DNA from 3 places in the Paraburkholderia sp. TE9906 genome. Region 2 is predicted to be linked to each of the others. Evidence: predicted binding sites of a transcription regulator. Region 2 holds the regulator's gene; each other region holds the start of a gene.
What was found. The regulator HrcA, encoded in region 2, represses chaperone genes, less so after heat shock. The targets are predictions, from matches to a motif close to TTAGCACTCNNNNNNNNNGAGTGCTAA.
Positions count from the first base shown of each region.

Region 1: the regulator HrcA is predicted to act here: its motif matches at 1,320-1,346, upstream of rpoH (RNA polymerase sigma factor RpoH).
Region 3: the regulator HrcA is predicted to act here: its motif matches at 2,155-2,181, upstream of groES (co-chaperone GroES).

Region 1 covers NZ_JBWCCT010000002.1:86,977-96,862, reverse strand. The annotation lists gene ACZ9H4_RS04385 (nuclear transport factor 2 family protein) at 67-450, opposite strand; gene ACZ9H4_RS04380 (acyloxyacyl hydrolase) at 493-804, opposite strand; gene rpoH (RNA polymerase sigma factor RpoH) at 1,408-2,343, shown strand; gene cydP (cytochrome oxidase putative small subunit CydP) at 2,691-2,951, shown strand; gene ACZ9H4_RS04365 (cytochrome ubiquinol oxidase subunit I) at 2,941-4,536, shown strand; gene cydB (cytochrome d ubiquinol oxidase subunit II) at 4,571-5,707, shown strand; gene cydX (cytochrome bd-I oxidase subunit CydX) at 5,736-5,852, shown strand; gene nagE (N-acetylglucosamine-specific PTS transporter subunit IIBC) at 6,012-7,799, opposite strand; gene ptsP (phosphoenolpyruvate--protein phosphotransferase) at 7,898-9,886, opposite strand, start outside.
Region 2 covers NZ_JBWCCT010000002.1:270,968-280,853, forward strand. The annotation lists gene ACZ9H4_RS05140 (YhdP family protein) at 1-1,930, opposite strand, end outside; gene glnE (bifunctional [glutamate--ammonia ligase]-adenylyl-L-tyrosine phosphorylase/[glutamate--ammonia-ligase] adenylyltransferase) at 2,064-4,913, shown strand; gene recN (DNA repair protein RecN) at 5,031-6,701, opposite strand; gene ACZ9H4_RS05155 (NAD kinase) at 6,784-7,686, opposite strand; gene hrcA (heat-inducible transcriptional repressor HrcA) at 8,028-9,047, shown strand; gene hemH (ferrochelatase) at 9,221-9,886, shown strand, end outside.
Region 3 covers NZ_JBWCCT010000002.1:398,041-407,926, forward strand. The annotation lists gene ACZ9H4_RS05675 (DUF2471 domain-containing protein) at 871-1,275, opposite strand; gene ACZ9H4_RS05680 (CppA family protein) at 1,314-1,595, opposite strand; gene groES (co-chaperone GroES) at 2,254-2,544, shown strand; gene groL (chaperonin GroEL) at 2,599-4,239, shown strand; gene cysC (adenylyl-sulfate kinase) at 4,380-5,006, opposite strand; gene ACZ9H4_RS05700 (sulfotransferase family protein) at 5,024-6,235, opposite strand; gene ACZ9H4_RS05705 (hydroxymethylpyrimidine/phosphomethylpyrimidine kinase) at 6,436-7,296, opposite strand; gene ACZ9H4_RS05710 (rubredoxin) at 7,586-7,756, shown strand; gene ACZ9H4_RS05715 (FimL-related protein) at 8,007-9,428, shown strand; gene ACZ9H4_RS05720 (YqgE/AlgH family protein) at 9,670-9,886, shown strand, end outside.

The DNA.
Region 1 (9,886 bases), 180 kb from region 2:
CCGCGCTCTCAGGCTGCCGGCGCGTTCACGAGACGCGACCGGCCTGACGAGGTGAACCCAAAAGGCTCACTCGAGCGCGCACCGTGTGGCCTGCCACGCAATCAGGCGCCATTGCCCGTCTTCCTGCGTGTGAATCGCGGTGTAGGCGATCGGAAACAGCAACGCGCCGTTATTCGCCTCCATCTCGATCAGCGCGCGGCCGGTGACGACATACGTTTCCCGTCCGGCCGGCAGCACCTCCTGCGACTGCACTTCGATCTGCCGGTAACGGCGGCGCCCTCCGGTAATCCCGTCGATGAACTGCCGCTTCGTTTCGCGTTTGCCATTCGTGTGCACATAGCTCACGTTGTCCGCGAGCAGCGTGTCGAGCGATTGTCCGTCGCCTTCGACCATCGCACGGAAGCGCTCTCGCTCCAGCCCGCGAATCGCTTCGATCATCTTTGCCGCCATTGCTCAGCCCCCACACCGGTAAGCCGAACGCGGCCTCGGTCGTCAGAAGTTATATTGCAAATATAGCTGGCTGAAATTTATACCAGGATTCGGCTCTTTGATACCGCCGTTGGAAATATGCTGGAAGCGTAGCCCGCGAGGTACGGCTGGCGGTGGCCGAACTGCACGCCGACGCCCGCCATGTCGGCAAACTGGAACGCGGTGCCGAGCGTAAGGTCCGAAGCAATCCGGGGGACTCGACAACAGCCGGATGCCCGCTGCCACTTCGACGAAAGGGCGCACCCATCCCGATATCTTGATGAAGCGAATCACCGGCGTCACGCCGATGTCGCTGTGCACGTTCCCTTCGTCGATATGCCACCAGGCCGCGTGCGCTTCGCCGATCAGCGCGAAATGCCAGTCGCCAATCCGTCACCATACAGCCCTGGCTCCCAGGCCGCGCCAAGGTCGAATTTCTTGACGTGATGATCGCCCGCGTCGACGGCGACCTGCACGCCAAACTGACCGGCGGACGCAAGATCCGGGGCCACGGAGAACAGCCCAACCATGCCGGTTTTTAGAGCCGGACCACGCAAAACATATGTTTTGGTTGTCCATCTAACACCCGAACCTACTGAGGTTAAAAATGCATAACAGTTTTGCTTATCCTAGATAGAAAGTCGATTTGGTCGATCGTATGAAAAATGCTCATTTCACGCAATCAGTCACTACTGATTCTGAAAATATCGGTCTTTTGTGAGACTAAGCAGGAAGGAACGGGCAAATTCCACGTACTGCGCAAGATGCCCCGTTGGTGTACGCTATGGCTATTAGAACGCGAATTTCAATAGGACTTTACGGAACTTGGATGCCCCTACTGCCTCTAAGTATTAGCACTCCCCAAATCAGAGTGCTAACATCCAACGCTGGAGTCGTTTACTGAATACGCTTTTGTCTGATTCCAAAGGAGTTTTCTACGTGAGCCATGCAATGACCCTTCCGAGTGTTTTGAGCCCGTCGTCGGCTAAGGCCGCTTCGGCAGGTGCACTGGCGCTCTCGCATTCCTCGCTGCTGCCCGGTCAACTGGGCAATATCGACGCCTACATCCAGGCCGTTAATCGGATTCCGATGCTGACGCCGGCGGAAGAACGCCAGTTCGCCACCGAATTTCGCGAGCAGGACAACCTGGAGTCTGCGCGCCGTCTCGTGCTGTCGCACCTGCGGCTGGTCGTATCGATCGCGCGCAACTATCTCGGTTACGGACTGCCGCACGCCGACCTGATCCAGGAAGGCAATATCGGCCTGATGAAGGCCGTGAAGCGCTTCGATCCGGAGCAGAACGTGCGCCTCGTGTCGTACGCGATGCACTGGATCAAGGCTGAGATCCACGAATACATTCTGCGCAACTGGCGGATGGTGAAGGTCGCCACCACCAAGGCGCAGCGCAAGCTGTTCTTCAACCTGCGCAGCCACAAGCAGGGGCTGGGCGCGTTCACACCGGACGAGATCGAAGGTCTCGCGAAGGAACTGAACGTGAAGCGCGAAGAAGTCTCCGAAATGGAAACGCGCTTGTCCGGCGGCGACATCGCGCTGGAAGGCCAGGTCGAGGACGGCGAAGAGTCGTATGCGCCGATCGCCTATCTGGCCGACTCGCATAGCGAACCGACTGCCGTGCTGGCTTCGCGTCAGCGCGACCGCCTGCAAAGCGACGGTATCGCCAGTGCGCTGGACGCGTTGGACGCCCGCAGCCGCCGCATCATCGAGGCACGCTGGCTGAAGGTGGAAGACGACGGTTCGGGCGGCTCGACGCTGCACGAACTGGCTGACGAGTTCGGCGTGTCCGCCGAGCGTATCCGGCAGATCGAAGCGAGCGCAATGAAGAAGATGCGCGGCGCACTGACCGAATATGCATAAGGCCTGAAGCTGTCGGCACACCGGTTCGCCCGGCGTGCGCCACCTGGCCCCGAGCCCCGCCCTCGCAAGACGGCGGGGCTTTTTTTCGCCCACGCGGCGGCGCACTCGCGCACGCCCACACCGGCTGGATGAGGTCGCCTGACGACGGCCTGCCACGATAGCTTTCTTGACGTATGACAAACCAGATAGCAATACTGGATAAACACGGCGAGTTTAGCGACTCAATGCCGCACTGCCGAATCGATGTGCGCGAGGTTCCGCTCCTAAAATCGGGATGCACTCGCCAGACCGCTCAGGCGGCCTGGATCCAGCCGGATTCACCGGTGTGAAGTCGCTTTCGACCGACTATGACCATAGCCCTCAATCGCAGTACCACTCTCCGGTCGCGCTGGCGCAAGCGGCTCGCCGGCTGGGTGCGCGGTCCAACGCTGGCGCGGGATATCGCCATCGTCCTCGCCATCAAATTCGTTCTGCTGATGGCGCTCAAATACACCTTTTTCAATCATCCGCAGGCGGAGCATATGTCGCTGCCGCCTGAACAGGTCGCGCAGGCGCTGCTGTCCGCGCCTGTCTCGCATTCGTCTCAAGGTGATCAACATGCCCGTTAGCGAAGTCGTAGAACTGTCGCGCCTCCAGTTCGCCATCACGGCGCTCTATCACTTTCTGTTCGTGCCGCTCACGCTCGGCCTCGCATGGTTGCTCGTCATCATGGAGTCCGTCTATGTGATGACCGGCAAGCAGATCTACAAAGACATGACCCAGTTTTGGGGCAAGCTGTTCGGTATTAATTTTGCGATGGGCGTCACCACGGGTCTCACGCTCGAATTCCAGTTCGGCACCAATTGGGCGTACTACTCGCATTACGTCGGTGACATTTTCGGCGTGCCGCTCGCCGTCGAAGGTCTGATGGCCTTCTTCCTCGAATCGACCTTCGTCGGCCTGTTCTTCTTCGGCTGGAAACGGCTGTCGAAGGTGCAGCATCTGATCGTCACGTTCCTCGTCGCGCTTGGCTCGAACCTGTCGGCGCTGTGGATTCTGGTGGCCAACGGCTGGATGAACAATCCGGTCGGCGCCGTCTTCAACTACCAGACCATGCGCATGGAACTCGACAGCATCGGCTCCGTCCTGTTCAACCCGGTCGCGCAGGTGAAGTTCGTGCATACCGTCTCGGCCGGGTATGTGACCGCGGCGATGTTCGTGCTCGGCGTGTCGTCGTGGTATCTGCTGAAGCGCCGCGATACCGAATTCGCGCTGCGCTCGTTCGCAATCGCCGCGGGCTTCGGTCTCGCGTCGACGTTGTGCGTGATCGTGCTCGGCGACGAATCGGGCTACCGCACCGGCGAAGTTCAGCAGGTGAAGCTGGCCGCGATCGAATCCGAATGGGAAACCGCACCCGCACCGGCCCCGTTCACGATCTTCGGCATTCCGAACCAGGCGGAGCAGCGCACGGACTACGCGATTCGGGTTCCGTACGCGCTCGGCATCATCGCCACACGCTCGATCAGCGAGCCGGTGGTGGGTCTGAGAGACCTGATCGCACGCAACGAAGGGCGCATCAAGAACGGCATGCTGGCCTACGCCGCGCTGCAGAAGTTGAAGCAAGGCGACGCAACCGACGAAGCCCACGCCGCCTTCGAACTCCACAAGCAGGATCTCGGCTACGGCCTGCTGCTCAAGCCGTTCACGGCGAACGTGACCGACGCCACACCGGATCAGATCGCCCAGGCGGCCAAAAGAACGATTCCGCCGGTCGCACCGCTGTTCTTCTCGTTCCGCCTGATGGTCGGCCTCGGCCTGCTGTTCCTCGCGACCTTCATCCTGGCGTTCTGGTTCTGCGCGCAACGTACGCTGCTGCTGGAAAAGCGCCGCTGGTTCCTGCGCTGGGCCGTGTGGGCGATTCCGCTGCCGTGGCTCGCAGCCGAATTCGGCTGGATCGTCGCGGAAGTGGGCCGTCAACCGTGGAGCATCGCCGGCATCCTGCCGACCAGCCTCGCCGCATCGAGCCTGACGCCGCGCGACCTGTACCTGAGTATCGCCGGCTTCGTGCTGTTCTACACCGTGCTGTTCATCATCGAGATCATGCTGATGTTCAAGTACGCGCGGCTCGGCCCTTCGTCGTTGCATACGGGCCGCTATCACCACGAAGTGAAAGAGCCGCTCGACCAGCCGCTGTCGGCCAACCCGGCTGCATGATTCACCGCCACTCTGTTCCAAGGGAAAGTTCATCATGGATTACGCAACCCTCAAACTGATCTGGTGGGTATTGATCGGCGTGCTGCTGATCGGCTTCGCGCTCACTGACGGCTTCGACATGGGCGCGGCGATTCTGCTGCCGTTCATCGGCAAGACCGACGCCGAGCGGCGCATCGTCGTGAACACGGTCGGCGCGACGTGGGAAGGCAACCAGGTGTGGTTCGTCACGGCAGGCGGCGCGATGTTCGCGGCGTGGCCGCTGGCTTACGCGGCGTCGTTCTCCGGCTTCTACTTCGCGATGCTGCTGGTGTTGTTCGCGCTGTTCTTCCGGCCGGTCGGGTTCGACTACCGCAGCAAACGTGAAGACCCGCGCTGGCGCGCCGCGTGGGACTGGGGACTCTTTATCGGCGGCTTCGTGCCGGCGCTGGTGTTCGGCGTCGCGTTCGGCAACCTGCTGCAAGGCGCGCCGTTCTCGTTCGATACCGACCTGCGTGTCACCTATCACGGCGGCTTCTTCGGTCTGCTCAACCCGTTCGCGCTGCTGTGCGGCCTCGTGAGCGTCGCGATGCTGGCTGCGCACGGCGCCGCCTTCGTGAAGCTGAAGTCGGATGGTGTGATCGCCGCGCGCGCGTCGCTGGCGCTGCGCATCGCAGCGGCGAGCGGCGTGGTGCTGTTCCTGGTGGCCGGCGCGCTGGTCGCCACGATGATCCCCGGCTATCAGATCGTCGACGCCCCGCCTCTCGACGCGGTCGCCAATCCGTTGATGAAGACCGTGATCAGCGCGCCCGGCCTGTGGCTCTCCAATTACGCACTTTATCCGTGGACGGTGATCGCGCCCGTGGCCGCTCTGGTCGGCGGCTTGCTGGCCGCGGCGCTTGCGCGCTCACGCTTCGAGAAGAGCGCGTTTCTGTCGACCGGGCTGATGATCATCGGCGTGATCCTGACGGCAGGCTTCTCGATGTTCCCGTTCATCATGCCCTCTTCGCTCGACGGCCGCAGCAGCCTGACCATGTGGGACTCGACTTCGAGCCGCCTGACGCTGGAGATCATGCTGTTCGCCGTGATCATCTTCCTGCCGATCATCCTGCTGTACACGAGCTGGGTGTATCGCGTGCTGCGCGGCAAGGTGACCGCCGCGGCGCTCAAAGAGAATCACCATACGATGTATTGAACGGCACTACGCTTAACAGGAGTTCATGATGTGGTATTTCAGCTGGCTGCTCGGTATCGGTGTCGCGTTGGCGTTTGGCATCATCAATGTGATGTGGCTCGAATCGCGCAGGCCGTCGGAAGCGGCAAAAATCAAAGCGCACTGATGCAGTACGAACCGGCCTCGAGCCGGTAAACGTAAAAGCGGCACCTTGAAGCAAGGTGCCGCTTTTTTGTTGCTGGCTTATTGCCGCCTCATGATCGCTTTACCGCCGTATCAATGAATGCGCGGCATGGCAGGCCACTTCGTTAGCACCCTGCACGCTTTACGCGGGCAACGGCGTTGCGCCGCCGCTTTCCGACATCCGCGTCGCCAGCCTCGCGGCATAGCGCTGCGCCGCTTCGCCGACGACGATGTGGAACGTGTCGCCGGAGACCCATGCGGTGTCGAGCGAGGCCAGACGCTGACGATCGACCGCCGACGGATCGCGCACGACGATACGCAGACGCGTCGACGCCACCGCATCCAGCGACACCACGTTGCCCGCGCCGCCGAACACGGCGAGCCAGCGCAGCGGGTCCGGGTCGAGCGGGCCGCCCGTCGCACCCGTAGTAGCAGCAGCCGGCGCGCTCGCGGCGCTCGCAACGACAGCGGCCGGAACAGCAGCCGCCACCGGCGCCACCGCCTCGCCCCCACCCTGCGCGATCACCGCACGCATTTCATCCGCGATGATGTCCGCTTCCGGTCCGATGATCACCTGCACATTGGTCGAGCCGCGCTTGAGCACGCCACGCGCGCCGATCGTCTTCAGTTCGCTTTCGGAGACCTTGTTCGCATCGACCACCGACAGACGCAGACGCGTCGTGCACGCATCCACCACCGACAGATTCGACGCGCCGCCGAGCGCGGCGATATAGCGTTGCGCGCGCGGCACGGCCGCACCGGCTGCCGGCGAAACGAAACCGCCCGCCGCGAACGACTCGGCCTGCTCATCGGCGGCTGCGGGTTCGCGGCCCGGCGTCGCCATGTTGAACTTGCGGATGAAGAAGCGGAACAGCCCGTAGTACGCGACCGAATACACGAGGCCGATCGGAATCGCCCACCAGCCCTTGGTCGACAGGCCGAAGTTCAGCACGTAGTCGATGAAACCCGCGGAGAACGTGAAACCGAGGTGAATGCCGAGCGCCGAACAGACCGCGAGCGACAGACCGGTCAACAGCGCGTGGATCACGTACAGCACCGGCGCGAGGAACATGAAGCTGAATTCGATCGGCTCGGTCACGCCCGTCAGGAACGAGGTCAATGCCATCGAGAACAGCAGGCCGCCGACCACCGCGCGGCGCTCCTTCGGCGCTTCATGGAACATGGCGAGACACGCGGCCGGCAGGCCGAACATCATCACCGGGAAGAAGCCGGTCATGAAGGTGCCCGCGGTCGGGTCGCCCGCGAAGAAGCGATGCAGGTCGCCCGTCACCGCTACGCCGCCCGGCGGCGTGAAGGTGCCGAACACGAACCACGTCAGCGAGTTGAGGATGTGATGCAAGCCCGTGACGAGCAGCAGCCGGTTCAGCACACCGAACACGAATGCGCCGAGCGCGCCCGCGGTGGTCAGCCAGTGGCCGGCCGTATCGATCACGGCCTGCACCGGCTGCCATACGTAGCCGAACGCTATGCCGAGCCCGAGACAGACCACCCCCGTGGCAATCGGCACGAAGCGTTTCCCTCCGAAGAACGCGAGGTAGTCGGGCAGCTTGATGTCTTTGTATTTGTTGTACAGCAAGCCCGCGACGATACCCGCCACGATCCCCGACAACACGCCCATGTTGAGCTTGTCGTTGATGTCCTTCATCACCGCGATCTGCACCAGATAGCCGATCGCCCCCGCAAGCCCCGCGACACCGTTGTTGTCTTTCGCGAAACCGACCGCCACGCCGATCGCGAACAGCAGCGGCAGGTTGTCGAAGATCGCGCCGCCGGCGTCGGCGATCATCTTGATGTTGAACACATCGGGCTGGCCGAGGCGCAGCAGCAGGCCGGCAACCGGCAGCACCGCGATAGGCAGCATCAGCGCGCGTCCCAGGCGCTGAATCTTCAGAAACGGATTCCCATCCATTGATATCTCCAATCCTTGTCTCGTGGTCGAACGTCGTCGTTGAGTTTTTGTAGCTATACGAAGTAACTGTGCGAAGCTGGTTGCGGACTGTGTGCGGTTCAGTCCAGAGGCCAGGTTTCGCGGCTTGCTGCTCTTACCGCCTGCGCCGATTTGAGCGCGAGAGCATCCTGAGCGCGTTGACGGCACAGCTGATAATCGAGGTTGCGCACCCGCGCCTTGATGCCCGGCACCGACACCGGGTCAACCGACAGCTCGGTCACGCCGAGGCCGATGAGCAGCGGCATCGCGAGCGGATCGCCCGCCAGCGCACCGCACACGCCGACCCATTTGCCATACCTGTCCGCGCCTTGCACGGCGGCCGCGATCAGGCGCAGCACCGCCGGGTGCAAGCCGTCGGCTTGCGCGGCGAGATCGGCCTGGCAACGGTCCATCGCGAGGGTGTATTGCGTGAGATCGTTGGTGCCGATCGACAGAAAGTCCGCGTGTTGCGCGAGTTGATCGGCCAGCAGCGCCGCCGACGGCACTTCGATCATCACGCCGACTTCGATCGGCTCCGTGCGGCCCGCTTCGCTCGCCAGTTCGTCGATACGCTTGCGGATGCGGATCAGCTCACCGACATCGGTGACCATCGGCAACAGGATGCGCACCGCGCCGAGCGGCTGCACCGCGAGCAAGCCGCGCAACTGATCGTCGAGCAGATCCGGGCGCACCTGAGCGAGGCGAATGCCGCGCAGGCCGAGCGCCGGATTCGGTTCGGGCGGCAGCGTGAGGTAGTCCACTTCCTTATCCGCGCCGACATCCAGCGTGCGGATGATCGCGGTGCGGCCGCTCAATGCGTCGACGATTCCCTGGTAGCTCTGACGATGTTCGTCGGTGGTCGGCGCAGCCGCGCGATGGATGAACAGCAGCTCGGTGCGCAGCAGGCCCACTGCATCGGCGCCGTTGTCGACGGCGGCTTTCGCGTCGTCGAGCGTGGCGATGTTCGCGGCCACTTCGATCGCACGGCCGTCGGAGGTCACCGCGGCCTGCTGCGACGTGCGGCGATTCGCTTCGCGCACGTCGGCAAGACGGCTGCGCTCACGGCGAGCCTGCTCGACGTCGAGTTCGGTCGGCGCGAATTCGAGGCGGCCGGTGCTGGCGTTCACCACCACTTGCGTGCCTGGCGGAATCGCATGCAGCGCGTCGCCGACCGCGACCAGCGCGGGAATGCCCGCCTGGCGCGCGAGAATCGCCGCGTGCGAGGTCGCGCCGCCGCGCGCCATCACCAGCGCGGTGACGCGCGAGCGATCCAGCGACGACAGATCGGACGGCGTGAACTCTTCCGCCGCGAGCACGGCTTCTTCCGGCAATGTGCGCGCCGCGGCATTCGTATAACCGAGCGCGCGTAGCACGCGCTTGTCGATGTCGCGCAGATCGGCGGCTCGTTCCGCGAGCAACGCGTCTTCCACATTACTTAGGATGCCGATCTGTGCGCGAATCGTCTCGCGCCATGCAAAGCCGGCGCTCTTGCCGAGACTGATCAGATCGCGCGCGGCATCGAGCAGCGTGGGGTCTTCGAGCAGCACGCGATGCACCGCGAAAATACCCGCCTCGCCGTGCGCGCCGCGTTGCGACGCGTCGCGCACCGTCGTGTCGAGATCGGTGTCGACAGTGGCGATCGCTTTGTCGAGCAAACGGCTTTCAGCCGCGGACGTGCCGCTCGCCTGCTCCGGCGGATCGATGTCCGCATCGTCCCAACGCACCAGCTTGCCGACCGCAATGCCGGGCGCCGCGCAGACACCGGCGAGCGTATTCGGCGCGAGCGCTTCGCCCGCCGCACGCGGCACCGTCTGCGGCGCAGGCGAACTTTGCCGCGCCGGTTTCTCTTCGACTTCACCGTGCGCTTCGCGCGTCAGCTCATGAGCGATCGCGTCGACTGCGGCTTGCGCTTGCGGACCGACGCCGAGCAATTCGACGCTCGCGCCCTCACCCGCGCCAAGACCGAGCAGACCGACCACGCTTTCGATCGCCGCTTTACGCCCTTCGTATCGCACTTCGACACGCGCATCGAAACCGCGCGCCGCTTCGCGCGCGCGCGCCGCGGGACG
Region 2 (9,886 bases):
GGAAGATGCCGGCGTCGGGATCCCGCGAGTACGGGAACTTGGTCAGGTCGCCGTGCACTTCGATCGTCGCGCCCTGCGAGATGCCCGCCTGCAGCCCGTGGCCCAGATAGATGCGCAGCTTTTCGCTGATGCTGGTCGGCAGATAGCGGGTGATGCGCGTCACCTGGGCGCGCTGGAAGTCGGCCTTCAGATCGAGCGAGCCGCGGCCGTGACCGGGGTTGCTGTAGCTGGCGCTCGCGGTGGCCGCGACGTCTGCGTTCGAGACAGCGAAATCGGCCACCTTCACTGCGAATCCCGGGCGGTTCTCGCCGGGCGCCTTCGGCGTGATGGTCCAGTCGGCGCGGCCATGCAGACGGTCGAGCTTCAGGCGCGGATCGTCGAACACGCCCGGCAGCGTGATGGCCACGTTGGACGTGTCGAGACGCGCGGTGCCGTGGTTTTCGTCGGCGTCGACGCTGCCCCACAGATTTTCGATGCCGGGTATGCCCGCGCGCGGGTGATTGCGCGCGGTGAGTCCCGGCGGCGGTTCCTGGGCGGCCACGCTGATGCCCTGCAGATCGCCCTTGAAGCGATAACGCTCGATCGGCTCCGCACCGGTCGCGTGCCGATCGCCGCCCACTTCGCCCGTCTCCGGCTTGCCGCGCTCGACTTCGATCACGTAGTTGGCCATCAGGCCGCGCGGATTGAAGCGCACCAGGTTGTTCAGCAGACGCTGCGGCAGCGGCAGCGCGCGGCTGAATTCCGCGAGGATGCCCAGGTCGACGCGGTCGCCGGCGACGCTCACGAGTTGCCCGTGCTGCTGCGACGCCGTCCGGTAGCGGCCGTCGAGCGCCGCGAACTGGAGCGTGCGGGTGAGCGGCGTGCCGTCGTCGAGCGGCGGCTGACCGAGCTCGGCGCGCAGGTCGGTGAGTTGCAGCCGGTAGTCGCCCTGCTGGGCGACGTCGAGGCGCCACGAGAAATGAGCGACCGGCAGCAGCAGCTTGGGCTGCGTCGGACGCACCCGCAGCGCGACGTCGGCGCCGGTCAGCTTGCCGCTCGCCGTCTTCATGCGGCCCTCGGAGAAGTCGGCCCAGATCGCGTTGTCGATGCGGCCGGCGAACGTCTCGATCGGGAAATCGATGTAGCGCGCGAGCGTCGGCAGATCGACCGGGCCCGTCGACATGTACACCTGCCCGGTCCAGTTGATCGGCTTGCCCATCGCGCTGAGCGGCGCGTGCCTGAAATGCGTGCGGAAGTCGATCGGGCCGTGCAGCACCTGGCCGTCCGCGGGCGCCTGCAGCGCGAGCCGATGGCCGTAGCCGTCGTTCAGAATCGCGATGCGGATGTCGCGCAGCGCGAGTTCCGGCGCGGTGTGTTGCGCATCGCGCCAGCGCAGCACGCCGCCGCGCAGCACGATCGCCTGCTGGCGCAGCAGCCAGGTGGAGAGCGTGTCGTTGCCGCTATGACGGGTCGGCACCGGCACGCCCGCGACCGACAGCACGCCGTCGGCATTGCGCGAGACCAGCACGTCGGGTTGATCGACGATCAGGCTGGAGAGCGCCGGATGAAACTGCCAGAGCGATCGCCACGACAGCGTGGCGGTGGCGTGCGGAATCGTCAGCGCGGGTTTGCCTTCGTGATCGCGGATCACGAGATTGGTCACGTCGACGCCCGGCTGAAAACCGCTCCAATGCGGCGCCAGCTTGCCGATGGTGAACTGCGTGCGCAGCTTCTCGGAAACGACCGCTTCGATGCGCGGGCGGAACGAGTCGATACGCGGCAGCACGACGTAGCGCAAGCCGAGAAACAGGGCCGTGGCGATGAAGTAGAGGACCAGCGCGATGACGAGGACGACGCGCAAAGTCCGACGCAGCACGATGTGGTCGTGTCCGCTCACAGGTCCGACCTGCCCGGGTTCGTGCTGCTCGGCGGATTCGTTTCGCTCGGACATGCTGCGGCGGGTGGGCGATATGGTAGTTTTGCGAATTAACGACGAAATGTAACACACGGCAAAGGGTCAGCGGACTTCCGGCAAACCCTGTCTGCGCGCCGCCTCAAGGCCTGCATCGGCGCGCCGGACCGAGGTGTTACAGCGGATTGAACCACGCTATCCAAGCAACGAGCGAGCCAGACCTTTGATGACTGACGCCACACTCCTGAGTTCCAGCTATTCACACTATGCCGCGCGTGCCGCGGCGGCCCGTCCGGCACTCGTCGCGCACGTGGCGGCGCTGGCGAGCGCGCGGCTGACCCGCGAACGCATCGACGCGCGTCTCGACGCGTTGTGCGCCGAAGCGGCCGGCGCAGCTGGCGCGCCGCTGAACGAGGATGCACTCAAACGGGCCTTGCGCCAACTGCGTACCGAGGTGTTTTGCGCGGTGATGGAGCGCGATCTGACGGGTAAGGCGGACATCGCCGAAGTCACTGGGGCGATGACGGATCTGGCGGAAACGACGATCCAGCGCGCGCTTGCGGTGCTGTCCGCCGAGCTGGAAACGCTCTATGGCGAACCGCGCGGCCCGCAGGGCGAGCGGCTCGCGCTCGGCGTGGTGGGCATGGGCAAGCTGGGGGGACGCGAGTTGAACGTGTCGTCGGACATCGACCTGATCTTCGTCTATGAAGAGGACGGTGAGACGGCGGGCGGCCAGCGTTCGCCGATCGCGACGCAGGACTTCTTCACGCGCCTCGGCAAGCGTCTGATTGGCGCGCTCGCCGAAGTCACCGCCGACGGCTACGTGTTCCGGGTCGACATGCGCCTGCGGCCGAACGGCGACTCCGGGCCGCTCGTGTGCAGCATCGGCATGCTCGAAGAGTATTTCTACGTGCAGGGCCGCGAGTGGGAGCGCTATGCGTGGATCAAGGGCCGGCTCGTATCGGAAGGCGCGAGCGACGCGGCGCAGCGGCTGCAGAAGCAGCTCGACGCGATCGTCACGCCGTTCGTCTACCGCCGCTATCTCGATTTCGGCGTGATCAGCGCGATTCGCGCGCTGCATCTGCAGATTCGCCAGGAGGCGCAGCGCCGCGCGTCGATGCGGCCCGACAAGGCCGACGACATCAAGCTCGGGCGCGGCGGCATCCGCGAAATCGAATTCAGCGCGCAGGTGTTCCAGCTGATTCGCGGCGGCCAGGACGCGGGCTTTCGCGTGCGGCCGACGCTCGCCGTGTTGCGGCACGCGGCCGCGCATGGGCTGCTGGATACGTCGGTGTGCGAGAAGCTGTCAGTCGCTTACCGGTTCCTGCGCGAACTCGAGCACCGTCTGCAATACCGCAACGATGCGCAAACCCACGCGATGCCGGTCGACCCGGAAGAGCGCGCGGCGCTCGCGCGCACGATGGGTTGCGACGACTACGCGGCACTCATGGCGAAGCTCGATGCGCATCGCGAATTCGTCGAACAGCAGTTCGACCAGATTTTCGCCGACAAGGTGAGCGGCCGCGACGGCTGCGGCGCGCCTGAAGACGGCGCTGCCGCATGGGTGTGGAGCAGCGCGCTCGCCGACGACAGCGCCGACGAAGCATTGCGCGCGCGTCTCATCGAACTCGGTGTGGCCGAGCCGGGCGAGCTGCTCGCGCGCTTGCGCGCGGTGTGGCAGTCGTCGCGTTACGCGGGGCTCGCCGAGCGCAGCCGGCAACGTTTCGACATCGTCGCGCAGCGAGCGCTGGAAGCCGCGCGTACGCTCGAGCCACCCGAGCGGCGCGGCGACACGGTCGCGCGCCTGTTCGATCTGCTCGAAGCGGTGAGCCGGCGCGGCGCTTACCTCGCGCTGTTGACCGAGTATCCGCAGGCGCTGCACCAGGTGCTGTCGGTGCTGGGCGGCTCGCGCTGGGCAGCCGGTTATCTGATCCGCCATCCGCAACTGCTCGACGAACTGCTCGACGACGAAGCGATCAACAGTCCGTTCGACTGGCCCGAATTCAAGCGCACGCTGCGCTTGCGGCTGGCCGCCGCCGACGGCGTGGAGCAGCAGATGGATCTGCTGCGCCACGCGCACCAGGCCGAGGTGTTCCGCATTCTGCTGATCGATCTCGCCGGCAAGCTGAGCGTCGAGCACGTGAGCGACCGGTTGTCCGAACTCGCCGACGCCGTGCTCGACGTCACGCTCGAAGCGGTCTGGAAACAGTTGTCGAAGCGCCACCGCGAGGTGCCGCGTTTCGCGGTGATTGCCTACGGCAAGCTGGGCGGCAAGGAGTTGGGTTACGCGTCCGACCTCGACGTGATCTTCCTGTACGACGATCCCGACGACGCCGCAGCCGACGTCTACGCCACCTACACCCGCCGCCTGATCACCTGGCTGACCACCGCGACCGGCGCCGGCACGTTGTTCGATGTCGACCTGCGCTTGCGGCCGAACGGCGAGTCGGGCCTGCTCGTCACCGACCTCGACGCGTTCCGCCGCTATCAGTTGCGCGAAGGCGACGCGGCCAACACCGCGTGGGTCTGGGAGCATCAGGCGCTGAGCCGGGCGCGCTACTGCGCGGGCGATGCCGGGATCGGCGCGAAGTTCGAGGCGATCCGCGAGCAGGTGTTGACCACGCCGCGCGACGCGGCGCCGCTCGCGAAGGAGATCGTCGAGATGCGCGAGCGCGTTGGGGCGGGGCATCCGAACCACACGCCGGCGCTGTTCGATCTGAAGCACGACCGTGGCGGGATGGTCGATATCGAATTCACCGTGCAGTACTGGGTGCTGCTGCACGCGGCCCGCGATCCCGAACTGATCCGCAATACCGGCAACATCGCGTTGCTGCGCGAAGTGTCGCGCTTCGGCCTGATGAGCGAGGAAGAGGCCGAGACGGTCGGCGCGGCGTATCGCACGTATCGCAAGTTGCAGCACAAGCTGCGGCTCGACGGGATGGAGAAGGCGCGCGTCGATCCGGCGCTGGTCGGCACCGAGCGCGCAGCGGTGCTGGCGTTGTGGAAGCGGGTGTTCGGGTGAGAGGGTGTGCTGCGTGACGTGAGAGTGGGGCGGCGGGCGTAATCGATGCCCGCCTTGCTCACGAGGCGTCGAAGTACTGGTCGGCGGCCGAGGTGAGCGCCTCCCGGCCGCGCGGTTTCAGGCGGCCAGCATTTCCTTCGCGTGCTTGCGCGTGGTTGCGGTGATTTCCAGCCCGCCGAGCATCCGCGCGACTTCCTCGACGCGGCTCGTCTTGTCGAGCGAGATGACGCTGCTCACCGTGCCGCCCTTGCCGTTGCCGGCTTTCGCCACCTGGAAATGGTGGTCGCCGCGCGCGGCGACTTGCGGCAAGTGGGTCACGCACAGCACCTGGCGTGCTTGCCCGAGCTGATGCAACAGCCGCCCCACCACTTCGGCGACGCCGCCGCCGATGCCGGTATCCACTTCGTCGAAGATCAGCGTGGGTGTCGGGCTGGCGGCGCTGGCGATGACCGCGAGCGCGAGGCTGATACGTGCCAGTTCGCCGCCCGAGGCGACCTTGGCGAGCGGTCGCAACGGCACGCCGGCGTGACCCGCGACGCGGAACTCGACCTGCTCCAAACCATGCGCGCCGCCCTCGGGCAGCGGCACTAGCGCGACTTCGAAGCTGCCGCCTTTCATCGACAGTTCCTGCATGCCGGTGGTGACCGCCGCGCCCAACGCGGTGCCGGCTTTCGCACGCGCCTTCGAGAGTTTCTTCGCCTCGGCCAGGTACGCTTCCCTGGCCTTCGCCTCTGCGGCGTGCAGGCTGTCGAGATCCGCGGCGGCGTCGAGCGCGTCCAGTTGCGCGCGCCGCGCCTGATGTTCGTCGGGGAGCGTCTGTGGCTGCAGGCGGAACTTGCGCGCGGCCGAGTGCAGCGCATCGAGGCGCTTTTCGACTTGCGCGAGGCGGTCCGGATCGAGTTCGAGCTTTTGCGCGTAATGACTCAGCGAGTACGCCGCTTCCTGCAACTGGATTTCGGCGGGTTCGAGCGCGGCGAGGACGTCGTTCAGCGCAGGATCGATCTCGGCCAGGTTGCGCACCTTCGACACGATCGACGCGAGGTGGGTGATCATCGCCTCGTCCGACTCGGACAGGGCGCCGAGCGCGCCTTGCACGCCGTCGATCAGATTGGCCGAATGGGACAAACGATGGTGCTCGGCGTTGACCTCTTCCCATTCGCCCGGTTGCGGCGCGAGCTTGTCCAGTTCGGTGAGTTGCCAGGCGAGGCGCTCGCGCTCCAGTTGCAACTCGCGGTCGCGGGTCTGCGCGTGCTCGACCGCCTGAACCTTCTCGCGCCACGTGCGCCACGCGCGTGTGACGGTGGCGGCGGTGTCGGACAGACCCGCGTGGGTATCGAACAGTTCGCGTTGCGCGTCGGGGCGCATCAGCAACTGGTGCGCGTGCTGGCCGTGAATGTCCACCAGCATCTCGCCCACCTCGCGCAACTGTGCGAGTGTGGCGGCCGTGCCGTTGATGAACGCGCGCGAGCGGCCGTTGGCGTCCACTACCCGCCGCAGCATCACGGTACCGCCATGCTCGTCGCTGTCGGCGGTGGCGCCGAGCGCCTGCTCGTCGAGCCATTGCTCGACCTGCGCATGGGTCTCGAACTCCGCGGTGATGTCGGCACGGCTCTCGCCGGTGCGTACGACGCTCGCGTCGGCGCGCGCGCCGAGCGCGAGTGCCAGCGCGTCGATCAGGATCGACTTGCCGGCGCCGGTTTCGCCCGAGAAAACAGTAAACCCGCTGTCGAATTCGAGGTCGAGCGCGGCGACGATGACGAAGTCGCGTATCGAGAGGTGGCGAAGCATGGAGGTCGTCTGATGAGCTTGAAATTCAGGTTTCGGCAGCGGCGGTAGCTTGGGCCTTGGCGTTCCGGCGTGACTGCGCCGCTCAGGGCTTGGGATCTTCTTCGTGCGACGGGTATTCGTTCCAGTGCAGCTTCTTGCGCAGCGTGGCGTAGTGGCTGTAGCCGACCGGATGCAGCATCGGCACCGTATGACGCGAGCGGCGCACCTCGATCGTGTCGCTCAACTCCAGCGAGGTGAACGACTGCATGTCGAAATTGACGTTCACTTCACGCCCGGAGACGATCTGGATGCTCACCTTCGAGTCGTCCGGCAGCACGATCGGCCGGTTCGACAGCGCGTGCGGCGCGATCGGCACGAGCACGATGCCCTGCAATTGCGGATGCAGAATGGGGCCCTGCGACGACAGCGCGTAAGCGGTCGAGCCGGTCGGCGTGGCGACGATCAGGCCGTCCGATCGCTGGTTGTACATGAAGCGCCCGTCGACCGAGACGTGCAGTTCCGCCATCCCCGAAAAGCCGCTGCGGTTGACCACCACGTCGTTGAAGGCCAGCGCGTGATAGATCGGATTGCCGTCGCGCATGATGCGCGCTTCGAGCAGCAGGCGTTCTTCGCGCTCGAAATTGCCGGACAGCATTTGCGGCACGATCTCGCGCATGTCGGAGATCGGGATGTCCGTGATGAAACCGAGCCGCCCATGATTGATGCCGATGAGCGGCGTGCGGTACGGCGCAAGCTGACGGCCGATGCCGAGCATCGTGCCGTCGCCGCCCAGCACCACGGCGACGTCGGCGCGCGCGCCGATCTCGGCGGGACGCAGCGCCGGATAGTCGGTGATGCCGATTTCCGCGGCGGTGTCGGCCTCGAACACGACTTCGAAGCCGCGTTTCGCGATGCACGAGGCGAGCGCGGTCAGCGGCTCGCCGATACCTGGCGTATTGTTGCGCCCGACGAGCGCGACGGTCTTGAACTGGCTGGTCACTTGCATGCCGGCATTACACCATAGGTGGGGCCTGAAAAGAACCGCAGACAGACCCGGTGGCGGGCCGGCATGGCGGGGCGCCGGCGCATGCCGCGATTATCGTTAGAATGGTGAAGCCTTGATGACATGCGCGCCGATTAAAGTGTGAGGGCGGGCTGCCGATCAACTTGCGCCGACGCTGGCCGCAAGGAGCTTGCGAATGTCGGCGCAAGAGGGGATCGGAGCGATGTGCAGCGTCGCGCCAGAGCGCCGGCCGGACGGCGCCCCGGCAAGCAGTGGCGTATTCGTCGCGGGCAGGCGCCGTTAGCGCTCGCGGTAGTCCCGGCATTAAGCTAAAATTTTTCCTCATGCTAGATCCTCGCGCACAAACCCTCCTCAAAACGCTGATCGAGCGCTACATCGCCGAAGGTCAGCCGGTCGGCTCGCGCACGCTGTCTCGTTACTCGGGCCTCGAACTGAGCCCGGCAACGATCCGCAACGTGATGTCCGATCTCGAGGACCTGGGGCTCGTGATCAGTCCGCATACTTCCGCGGGCCGCATTCCTACGCCGCGCGGCTACCGTCTGTTCGTCGATACGATGCTGACGGTGGAGTCCGCCGCAGACGAAGAGGCGGTGATGCGCACCGTCAAGACTACGCTGCAGGCGGGCGAGCCGCAAAAGATCGTCGCGGCGGCGGCCAGCGTGCTGTCTAACCTGTCGCAGTTCGCCGGGGTGGTACTCACGCCGCGGCGCAGCCACGTGTTCAAGCAGATCGAGTTCATGCGTTTGTCGGACAAACGCATCCTGCTGATCATCGTGACGCCCGAAGGCGACGTGCAGAACCGCATCATGGCGACCCAGCGCGACTTCTCGCCGTCGCAGCTGGTTGAAGCCTCCAATTACATCAACGCCCACTTCGCGGGCCTTTCGTTCGACGACGTGCGCCGCCGCCTGCGCGAAGAAATCGACGAGCTGCGTGGCGACATGACCACGCTGATGCATGCGGCCGTCACGGCGAGCACAGACGAATCCGACACCGGCGAGACGGTGCTTATTTCCGGCGAGCGCAATCTGCTCGAAGTCGCCGACCTCTCGTCGGACATGGCGCGTCTGCGCAGGCTGTTCGATGTTTTCGACCAAAAGACCAGTCTCCTTCAATTGCTCGACGTATCGAGTCATGCGGCGGGGGTGCAGATTTTCATCGGCGGCGAGTCGAATCTGGTGCCGATCGAAGAGATGAGCGTCGTCACCGCGCCGTACGAGGTGAACGGCAAGATCGTCGGCACGCTCGGCGTGATCGGGCCGACCCGCATGGCTTACAACCGCGTGATTCCGATTGTCGACATCACCGCTCGTCTGCTTTCGCTCACTCTGAGCCAGCAGTAACGGCTTGCTATTCCCGCTGCGGCGAGCCGTGCTGAGAATGATGCGTGAGCGCGCGCGACTTGCCTATCGGCCGAATGGCCAGGGGCGTCCGGCGAACCAGGCCACGGACCGCGCCGCTATAATGAATCTCCATTGAATCGACTCTCCGCGTAAAGCGGTGACTTCCGCTGCCTATGCGCTTCGACCTCGAGCGGCCTTCACAGAACGCCACCTCACATCGTGTCGCCGTGCTGCTGATCAATCTCGGCACGCCCGACGCGCCGACGCCGCACGCGGTGCGCCGTTATCTCGCGCAATTCCTGTCCGATCCACGGGTGGTCGAAATTCCGGCGCTGCTGTGGCAGATCATTTTGCGTTTGCTGATTTTGCCGTTTCGCGGGCGCAGCTCCGCCAGGAAGTATGCGGCGGTATGGATGCCCGAAGGCTCGCCGTTGCGCGTCTACACGGAAAAGCAGGTGGAAGGTCTGCGCCATCTGCTGCAATTGAACGACTACACGGTGCTGGTCGACTACGCGATGCGCTACGGCACACCGGGCATTCCGGCCATGCTGAACCAGTTGAAGCTGGCCGGCGCCGAGCGGGTGCTGCTCGTGCCCATGTATCCGCAATACTCGTCGTCGACCACGGCCACGGCGTTCGACGACGCGTTTTCGGCCCTCAAGCGTATGCGCAATCAGCCGGAAATCCGCACGCTGCGCCAATATGCGGATCATCCCGCGTATATTGCCGCGCTGGCCGCCCAGGTGCATCACTATTGGCATCAGCACGGCCGGCCGGACTTCACGGCGGGCGACAAGCTGGTGCTGAGCTTTCACGGTGTGCCCAAGCGCACGCTGGAC
Region 3 (9,886 bases), 130 kb from region 2:
GCGCAGGTGTTATCGCGTACGCTCCTTGGGCGGATAACGAATTGATGGTTCTTGCACCCTCTGCATAGCCGGCGAATTTCGCGCTTGCATCGACTACTCATTGAGCCGGGCGGCCCGTCGTATGAAACGGTCGATAGAGGTTGATCGCCAGGCTCGGGGGCGGGTGGCGTTTAAAGATGGATATTTCGGATTGCATCCGGAGATTCATCAGCAGTGGCGAAATTTACGACGGAACGTGCACGCGAGACGATTCGTTATACGTTCGGCGCTTTCGTTTCTCATATCTGATGGCTGGCGGCGCGATGGACATGTTGCTTGCCTTTTTATTTTTAGTTGGCGAACCAGATGCATCCGACGCCGCACGCAGTGTCATGTGCGCGGTTCGGGAAGGTCGTTGTGACTGTGAGCTGATTTGCCTGGATCGCAGAGCATAACGGCGTGGATGCTCAGACGTAAGTAAGCGCGAGGGGGGCAGGACGAAAACTTACTTTCCCGGTTGCAAGACCGACTTCGTTTCGTGGGCGCGGCGGCGACTCGAAAATTTGTTCTGCAGCAGTTTTCAGAACGGGCCTCTGAAAGTGGCGGCTGCGCCGACAGAGCCGGCGATCGACTCGCCCGAGGCGGGATTGCATTTTTCGCCGCTATTTCCGCGCCAAAGGTATTCCCTCGTCATTGGTCATCCGCAGATAGTTCGGCGTATGTCCCCGCCGCGCAGCCGTTCGCGGATCCGCAGGCCCGACTTGAAACGGGCGGGCAAATCCTGGCAGGTCGCTGTTTTTGAGGGAAATTATTCCACTGCCCTCCCTGTCTTCTGCAACGCCGGGGCAAACCTGAGCGAACAAAGCTCGGCCAACGGCCGATATTGGCGCATTAGTCCTGAGTGGCCACATCGGTAGATTCGGCCTGTACCACTGCGCGCACGAGCAGGTACACGGCAGGCAAGTTGTCGTCGTCACGTCGCCAGTCGACGGGTTCGTCCAGATCCATCCCGGACAAACGACTGTCCTCAAACCGGACAAACGTCGCGCGTACGGTCTCGTTGTGCCTCGACCGGAAGCCCCGATTCTCAAAGACCTGTTCGTCGATTGTCAGCAGCGTGCGCCAGGTCGGCAATCGCGCGTGACTCGAGTAACGGCGACGGCCGCTGTCGAGGTAACGACCTGCGACCGTGGCAATGATCTGCTGGAGGTCGAGCGACGCGCTGCGGAGGGCGCGTTCGAAGGCGACAGGATTGATGTCGTGGACATCCATATCAAGAGCAGAGTCGTTAGTCATGCCGTTATTTTCCTGAGGGCTTGCGGTAACTCGCAGCATCAAAGTTGACGCTTCAACAACATTTGGTTTCGCTGTGCCAACAACTGGCGGATCTGGGCAAGATAGTTGTCGCCGACCGTGCAGTCTTCAACGGGCCGGCTATGTTGATGAGGCGTTGGCGGACGTACGCCAAGATAGCGGCACACCGCGGACAGGTACGGTTTGCCGTTGCCTCCGAGATGTCGCGCAGCAGCAGCCACGCGCACGTCTCCGACATGCTTGCGCAACCACGCAAGCGTTTCGCGATCACCGTCGTTCAAGATGCGGATGAGTTGGTTCATGACCGATCCTGTATATAAAAACAGTACTGTGAATTTATACAGTATTTGGCCAGGATGCAAGTCAATTCGCAGGATGTTGGACTCGGCGGAAAGAAAAGGTGGCGATCAAGGTCGATGCGCTGTTACCTTTGCGCTGCCTTTGTCGGATGGCTCGATGAACTGATCGAGCCACTGAATCCGAAGCCGCCGGACGCAGTGAGCGATAGGATAGTGGCCGCCGCTCGCATCATGTTTCGACCTACCCAGCGTGCCTAACGGTAAGATCACTCCAGTGTTTACCCTTGAGTGAATACTGATCGCAAAGAGTTGATCCCCAAGATTTGCGAATGGATGCTGCCCAAAACGCTTGGGTGTCGTGCTGCACGTGTCACCCCGTAAAAACAGGGATTTCATACCTAAGTGGTTGTTTTTTATGGGAGGTGCGCCTCACTGCGGCGTCCGGATACGGATCGCGAGTTCAGACTCAAGTGAACAACCTTCAAAGTTAAGCGAGTCTCGACATGAATCTCGCCAATGCCGCGCCATCCCTTCTTGAATTTGTCACCACCCATCCATATAATTAGCACTCGCTGCACGAGAGTGCTAACAACATCGCCGGTTGGCTAGGCCAACCGGGTTTTCTCAGCGTTCTTCAGTCTCAATCAAGAGAGGAGTATGTATGAACCTTCGTCCTTTGCATGATCGCGTGATCGTCAAACGTCTGGATCAAGAAACCAAGACCGCGTCGGGCATCGTGATCCCCGAAGCCGCAGCGGAAAAGCCGGATCAAGGCGAAATCCTCGCAGTCGGCCCGGGCAAGCGTGACGACAAGGGTGCACAAATCGCGCTCGACGTGAAGGTTGGTGACCGTGTCCTGTTCGGCAAGTACGCAGGCCAGACCGTCAAGGTCGACGGCAACGAACTGCTCGTGATGCGCGAAGAAGACATCATGGCCGTGGTGCAGAAGTAAGCGCAAAGCCGCTACTTTTCCCGGTCATATCCAAAGAATTCAAGGAGTTAGAAGATGGCAGCTAAAGACGTCGTATTCGGTGATTCCGCCCGTGCCAAGATGGTCGAAGGCGTGAACATTCTCGCGAACGCTGTGAAGGTCACGCTGGGTCCGAAGGGCCGCAACGTTGTCCTGGAACGCAGCTTCGGCGGCCCGACGGTCACCAAGGACGGTGTGTCGGTCGCAAAAGAGATCGAACTGAAAGACAAGCTCCAGAACATGGGCGCGCAAATGGTCAAGGAAGTCGCTTCCAAGACCAGCGACAACGCAGGTGACGGCACCACGACCGCAACGGTTCTGGCTCAGTCGATCGTCCGCGAAGGCATGAAGTATGTCGCATCGGGCATGAACCCGATGGACCTGAAGCGCGGTATCGACAAGGCTGTGTTCGCAGCGATCGAAGAACTGCGCAAGATCAGCAAGCCGTGCACGACCAACAAGGAAATCGCGCAAGTCGGCTCGATTTCGGCCAACAGCGATTCGTCGATCGGCGACCGTATCGCTGAAGCGATGGACAAGGTCGGCAAGGAAGGCGTCATCACCGTTGAAGACGGCAAGTCGCTGCAAGACGAGCTGGACGTTGTCGAAGGTATGCAATTCGACCGCGGCTACCTGTCGCCGTACTTCATCAACAACCCGGACAAGCAAGTTGCTGTGCTCGAAAACCCGTTCGTGCTGCTGCACGACAAGAAGGTGTCGAACATCCGTGATCTGCTGCCGGTACTCGAGCAAGTCGCGAAGGCTGGCCGTCCGCTGCTGATCATCGCTGAAGACGTCGAAGGCGAAGCACTGGCAACGCTGGTGGTGAACAACATCCGCGGCATCCTGAAGACCGTTGCTGTGAAGGCTCCGGGCTTCGGCGATCGTCGTAAGGCGATGCTGGAAGACATCGCGATCCTGACCGGCGGTCAGGTCATCGCTGAAGAAACCGGCCTGACGCTCGAGAAGGCAACGCTGGCTGAACTGGGCCAGGCAAAGCGTATCGAAGTGGGCAAGGAAAACACGACGATCATCGACGGCGCTGGCGAAGCTGCCAACATCGAAGCACGTGTGAAGCAAGTTCGCACGCAAATCGAAGAAGCAACGTCGGACTACGACCGTGAAAAGCTGCAAGAGCGCGTTGCCAAGCTGGCAGGCGGCGTTGCAGTGATCAAGGTCGGCGCTGCGACCGAAGTCGAAATGAAGGAAAAGAAGGCACGTGTCGAAGACGCACTGCACGCAACGCGCGCAGCTGTGGAAGAAGGCATCGTGGCTGGCGGCGGCGTCGCGCTGATCCGTGCACGTACGGCAATCGCCGGCCTGAAGGGCGCTAACGCCGATCAGGACGCAGGTATCAAGATCGTGCTGCGCGCGATGGAAGAGCCGCTGCGCCAGATCGTCACGAACGGTGGCGAAGAAGCCAGCGTCGTGGTGGCAGCGGTTGCTGCTGGCCAAGGCAACTACGGCTACAACGCAGCAACCGGCGAGTACGTCGACCTGGTTGACGCAGGTGTCGTGGATCCGACGAAGGTGACGCGCACGGCGCTGCAAAACGCAGCATCGGTTGCTGGTCTCCTGCTGACGACCGACGCGGCTGTTTGCGAACTGCCGAAGGAAGATGCACCGATGCCTGGCGGTATGCCCGGCGGCATGGGCGGCATGGGCATGGACATGTAATTCCGCTTGGGCCTCCTTGCGAGGCCCGGTTGGAAGTGCATGGGGAAGTACGTCGCAAGGCGTGCTTCTCAAAAGAAAAAACCCGCAGAAATGCGGGTTTTTTCTTTTGAGACGAGTGAAAGCGGGTGGCGCTTGCGTCGTTACGCGCCGGCTTCCTGGCCCGCAGTCGCCAGCGAGTTCTCACGCAAGTGGGCGAATATGCGTGCGACGCTTTCTCCTGGCGTCAGAGCGGCCGTATCGATGCGAAGCTCGGGGTCGTCCGGGGCTTCATAAGGGGCCGATACGCCGGTAAACGAACTGATTTCGCCGGACAAGGCTTTCGCATAGAGACCTTTCGGATCGCGTCGTGCGCAAGTGTCGAGCGGCGCGGAGAGATAGGTCTCGATAAATTTGTCTCGCCCGATAATATCGCGCGCCATCGCCCGGTCTTCACGCATCGGCGAGATGAGCGCGGTGATGACAATGAGGCCCGCATCGTTCATCAGTTGGGCTACATGCGCCACGCGGCGGATATTTTCGTGTCGATCTTTCCTGTCGAAGCCGAGATCGCGAGCCAGGCCGTGGCGGACGTTGTCGCCGTCGAGCACGTAGCAGGCATGGCCCAAGCCGACGAGTTGCCGTTCCAGTTCGAAGGCGATCGTGGACTTGCCCGCTCCGGATAGACCGGTGAGCCAGACCGTGACCGGTCTTTGACGAAAGATGCGCATCCGGTCCTGAGTGCCGATCGCGCCGTGGCAACGCTGCACGAAAGTGTGGGGCTGTTCCATGGTGAGTTCCTCGGCGCTCAGGCGCAGTGCCAGCCTTGTTGCCAGATTCCCGCGTTGTTCAGGCTCTCGGGCGAATTTGCGATTGCAACGTGAAAGCCGCCCTGGAGATGGGCCGGCAGCGGAATGGAGAATCCGCTGTGGGCGCTCGGGTAGCCTGCGCCAGCCACGTCGGGGCGCGACTCGCCGCTCCAGCCTCTCGCGACGACCTCGTCGCCCACCCGGACCTCGAGCGGCACTTTTTCTTCCGGCCGGCTGAGATTGACGGCCCAGCCCGTCACGGCGCCGTTGTAAACCGTGTCGACGAAACCTTCGAACATGTCTGCGAGAACGGGCTGGCGGCTTTGCGCGAACTCCAGGTAGGCATTGATCGGCGCGAGGTCGAATCGGCGGATGACGCTCTCGACTTTGGCGAGGAACGCTTCGTCGAAGCCGAAAACCATCGAACTGTAGATGTGCGGGTTTTCAAGCCGATTGATTTCCTTCTGAATAACCTGGACCAGCTCCAGCGCATTCGAAAAGACGTCGCCCCCTTCATCCACCTGGCTTTGGATCAGCCGTTTGGCGTCGTGAAAAAGTTCGTAATCGAGGCGATTGTCTTCCAGAAACTTTTGTCTGGCTGCATCGCTTAAAGGGCTGTTGCCTTTCGGCGTGCCGATCGTTCTATTGGTTTCGAAATAGAACGGTAATTTCAATCCGTTCATACCGGCGAGCCGGAGCAGAAATTCGCTCATGTTCTCGCAGAGGCCGACCGTGCCGATGTGCTGGCGAAGATGGCTTTGCGCGGCCGCAAGGCTGCTTTCGTTGAGCACGGAATGACCGCTCAGCATCTGGACAAACAGATTCTTCCCGGCAAGCGATTCACCGACCCATTCGTCGAGGGACATCGCGCCTTGCTGGACGAGGGCCTCGGGCATCGACACGCTCACCCCTCGCTTCACTTCGCCGTTCTTGCCACTCGCGGCATACCAGTAGTGCGATATCTGGCGCGCGAGCGGGTCGCGCAGAATGGTGCAGTAGCGCACCGGATGCTTGATTGTCCGGTGCATGCCATACGGGTGATGGCCGCCGCCGATCCCGCTTTCCAGCAGTTTGGCGCGGCAGCTTCCCCAACCTTCCCGATCCCACACGAAATTCGCGAACCGGTCTTTACCCACATTCAGATCGAAAAATGAAATGACGGTGGAACCGCCGCTTTTGGGAGGATGGATGAAAAAAATCGGAAAGGGCATATGGAGACATATGTCAAGTTCGTGAATCGTCAAGTCTAGCGTGGCGCCTACGACCACGTTGTAACGTTTAATTACGCGATACAGCGCACCGTAATGCCGTGCAAGCAGAATTTATGCTAAATCGATAAGGCGGGGCCGGAAATAAAAAAACCCGCATAAATGCGGGTTTGATACATGCGGTTTCCACCGCGCGTGAGCAGTCAGTGCCGCGCTTCATCCGGCGCGGCGTCTTTGCCGGCGGTCGGTGGCGCTTCGTCGTCGCTGCTGCGCGCCCAGAAGAAACGGTCCGGCATATACGCGCCCATGCCAGGCCGAAACGCGTTGCGCACCGCCTGATACAGATACTCCTGCGCCTCGCGCACCGCTTCCGCAGGTTCCTGGCCATTGGCCAGCAGTGCCGCGATCGCCGACCCGAGCGTGTCCGTGAGGCCCATGATCCGATGGCTGCCACGGTCCCACATGTCCTGGCGCAACTGGCCGTCTTCGCTGAAGAGCGTATTGACGAGCCGGTGCGTGCCGGTTTCCGTCGACAGAATGTATTCGCAGCCTTGCGACAGCAGATGCGAGATCGCGGCGTCCAGACTCGGCGCTTCGGCGTCGCCGTCCGGCTGGGCGAGCGCGAGGAGCGTGGCCGAATCGGCGACCAGCAGGGTGGTTTGCGGCGCGAGCAGATCGGCGATCGCTTCGCGCAGTTCGTCGGCGGCGAGCACGTGCTCGTCGTCGAGTGTGAAGTCGGGGGCGAGAATCAGCGGAATGTCGTCGTAATCGGCGACGACTTCGGCAATCGCGCTCACCACTTCCGCGCGCGTGCAGGCGCCGACCTTGAACGCGGCGATCGGCATGTCTTCGAGCAGCATCCGCGCCTGGGTCGCGACGACTTCGGGGTCGAGCCCGGTGACTTCGTCGCAGCTCGCCGAATCGCGCACGGTGTAGCCCGTGAGCACGGAAACGCCGTGGCAGCCCATGCTGGCAAGGGTCATCAGGTCGGCTTGCAGGCCGGAGCCGCCGGTGGGGTCGGAAAGGCCGAAGGTGAGGACGATCGGAGGCGTGTCGCTGGGCATGAAGATTGACAAAAAGGTGCAGGATTTTGGCGCGGGAGGTGCGCAATCGGCTCAATTATGCGGCCTAATCCGTTGCGGGGGCGTTTTTTTGCACGCGCGAGCCGGATGCCGTCAGCGGGCGGCTGCTCGTCGGGCGGTACGCCGCGCGTACCGTCGCAACTGGCACGCGCAACGCCAGAGGGGTGCCGCCACACGCGGCGACTCCGCGTTTCTGATTGCTAGGCATTGGGGCGGCAACACGGTACCATCATGGCTCCCGTTTCCACGGACTCTACGACGCGACACAAGAATGGAATATCAAAGCTGGATGTGCCTGATTTGCGGCTGGATTTACGACGAAGAAGCCGGTTTGCCGGACGAAGGCATTGCGCCGGGCACGCGCTGGGAGGACGTTCCCATCAATTGGACCTGCCCGGAATGCGGCGCGCGCAAAGAAGACTTCGAAATGGTCCAGATCTGAAATCGGTCGGGTAGCCGGCATTGGCCGGCCGGGGCCCGCGGCGTGTATTGCACGCAAGCGGCAGCCGCCATTTGCCCGCTGCTGCACCGTCGGTGCCCTTAATCCTGCCCCACCGCGTCGGCGCGGAACATCGTCGACTGTGCCGTGTCGCAACGGTAGTCTGTCATTGTCCTGTCGCCGGTTCGCGCGTTAGCCGATCAGTCTGCGCGCAGCGTGAAGCGACGGCCCGTCAGCTTCGTGTCGCCTGCCCATGACTCTTCGATCCGCTGCACCCGTTTCCTTCGACGCTTTGCCCAATCCCCGCGGCGGTGCTGTCCGGCCCGCGGAGCTGGCGCTGGCCGAAGCGTCGTTGGCATTCGAACAGAATCACGAGAGCGCGTCGGCGCTGCTGCGTGCGTCGCAGGCGCTGCGTGGCGCCGGCTGGCTCAGCGCACAGCGTTTCGCGGATGCGCTGGTGCGGCTTTCGCCGCTCACAACGGGCGATCCGTCCGACGCCTACAGCACGCGGCCCGTGTTCGGTGCGGCATTGCGCGACTTTCGCGCCGCGCTCGAGCGCCACAATCTGCGCGAGCTGTGCTGCTCGCCCAAGCTGTTCGATCATTACCGCGCGCTTTGTGCGCATCTGTCCGAGCACACGCCCGGTTCCACCGTCGCTTTCGAAGATCTCGCGCTGAGCGCGCGTCCGGTGCCGCCGGCGTCGCTGCACGCGCAGTCCGCCGATCAGTTGGCCCATCTGCGCGCGCGCTACGAGCGCGCGCTGCTGCCGGTGCTCCGCTCGCAGGCCGACACGGGCAGCGCGGCGGTGCTGGCCGTCACCAACGCGGCCCTCGACGAACTGGACGCGGTTTTCACCGAGCTCGCCGGCCCGGACCCCTACGACTTCTGGCGTCTCGCCAAAGCCTGCGCGAAGGCCCTGCGGGTCGGCGGCCACGCGACCGGCGAAACCGAGGCGCGGCGCTTCTACGCGCGCTGCAATCTGGCACTGGCCGACCACGCGCGCGGCGTCGAACGTGCACCGCACTCGCTGGTGCGCGCGACCCTGGCGCTCCTGTGGCGCGACTACGCGTTGTTCGGCGCCGCGGCGGAAGATGCCGATCAGGTCGAGGTCTTGCACGACTACGGCCTGACCGTCGACTGGCACGTGGCGGGCACCCAGTCGTCCGAAATGCTCTGGGAAGCGGGCGCGCTCGAGGCGCAGTCGATCAGCGCGGCGCGCGTCTCGCTGACCCGCGATCTGGGCGTGCTGACGGTCAACGCAAACGCCTACGAAGATTTCCTGCAGACGGCCGACGCGTCGATCGCCGCATTGACCGAGCACGCCCGCGCGGCCGATCAGCCGGAGAAGGCCGATCCCAGCGAAGCGCTGCAGGCCGGCGATGCCGCCTACCGGCTCGGTTCCGCCGCGTGCGCGCTGGGTCTCGGCCACGTGGCGCTGCTGGCCGATGCGCTCGGGCTCGCGTGGCGCCGGCGTGCGCACGCGGGGGTGTCGACGCCGGCGGTTCGTGCGCATGTGATCGTCGGCGCGCCAGCGGCCGGCACGCTCGAACAGGCGGCCGAAGCGCTGCGCGCGACGCTGCACAAGGTCGCCGCGGGCGTCGTGCCACCGGGCGGCGGCCTCACGCAGACGACGCTCGCCACGCTGACGCGTGCGATCGAGCAGGGCGGTGGGTGAGTTGCTGTTGGGGCCGGTTCCTTGTCCGAACCTCACGTTCCCGCGACCCTGCCACCCCCGCCAGGTCAAAACCCCGCCCCGTACCGCCCACATGCCTCACCCACACCGTGGCTCAGGCCCGCGTGCGTGATAGAGTGCAACTTGATTCGTCGTCGATGGCTCGCGGCATGTTTCATGACACGCATCGCGGTTCCACGCTCAAAGCCCGCCATCCTGCATCGTCTTTGCTAAAATCCGAACTATGTCCAAGAGTACCGATCGCATCAATCTGACCAACCAGTTCCTGATCGCCATGCCGAACATGGCCGATCCGACGTTTTCAGGAACGGTGGTCTACCTTTGCGATCACAGTGAGCGCGGCGCGCTCGGCCTCGTGATCAACCGGCCGACCGACATCGACCTCGAAGCGCTCTTCAATCGCATCGACCTCAAGCTCGAAATCGAACCCCTTCTCCATG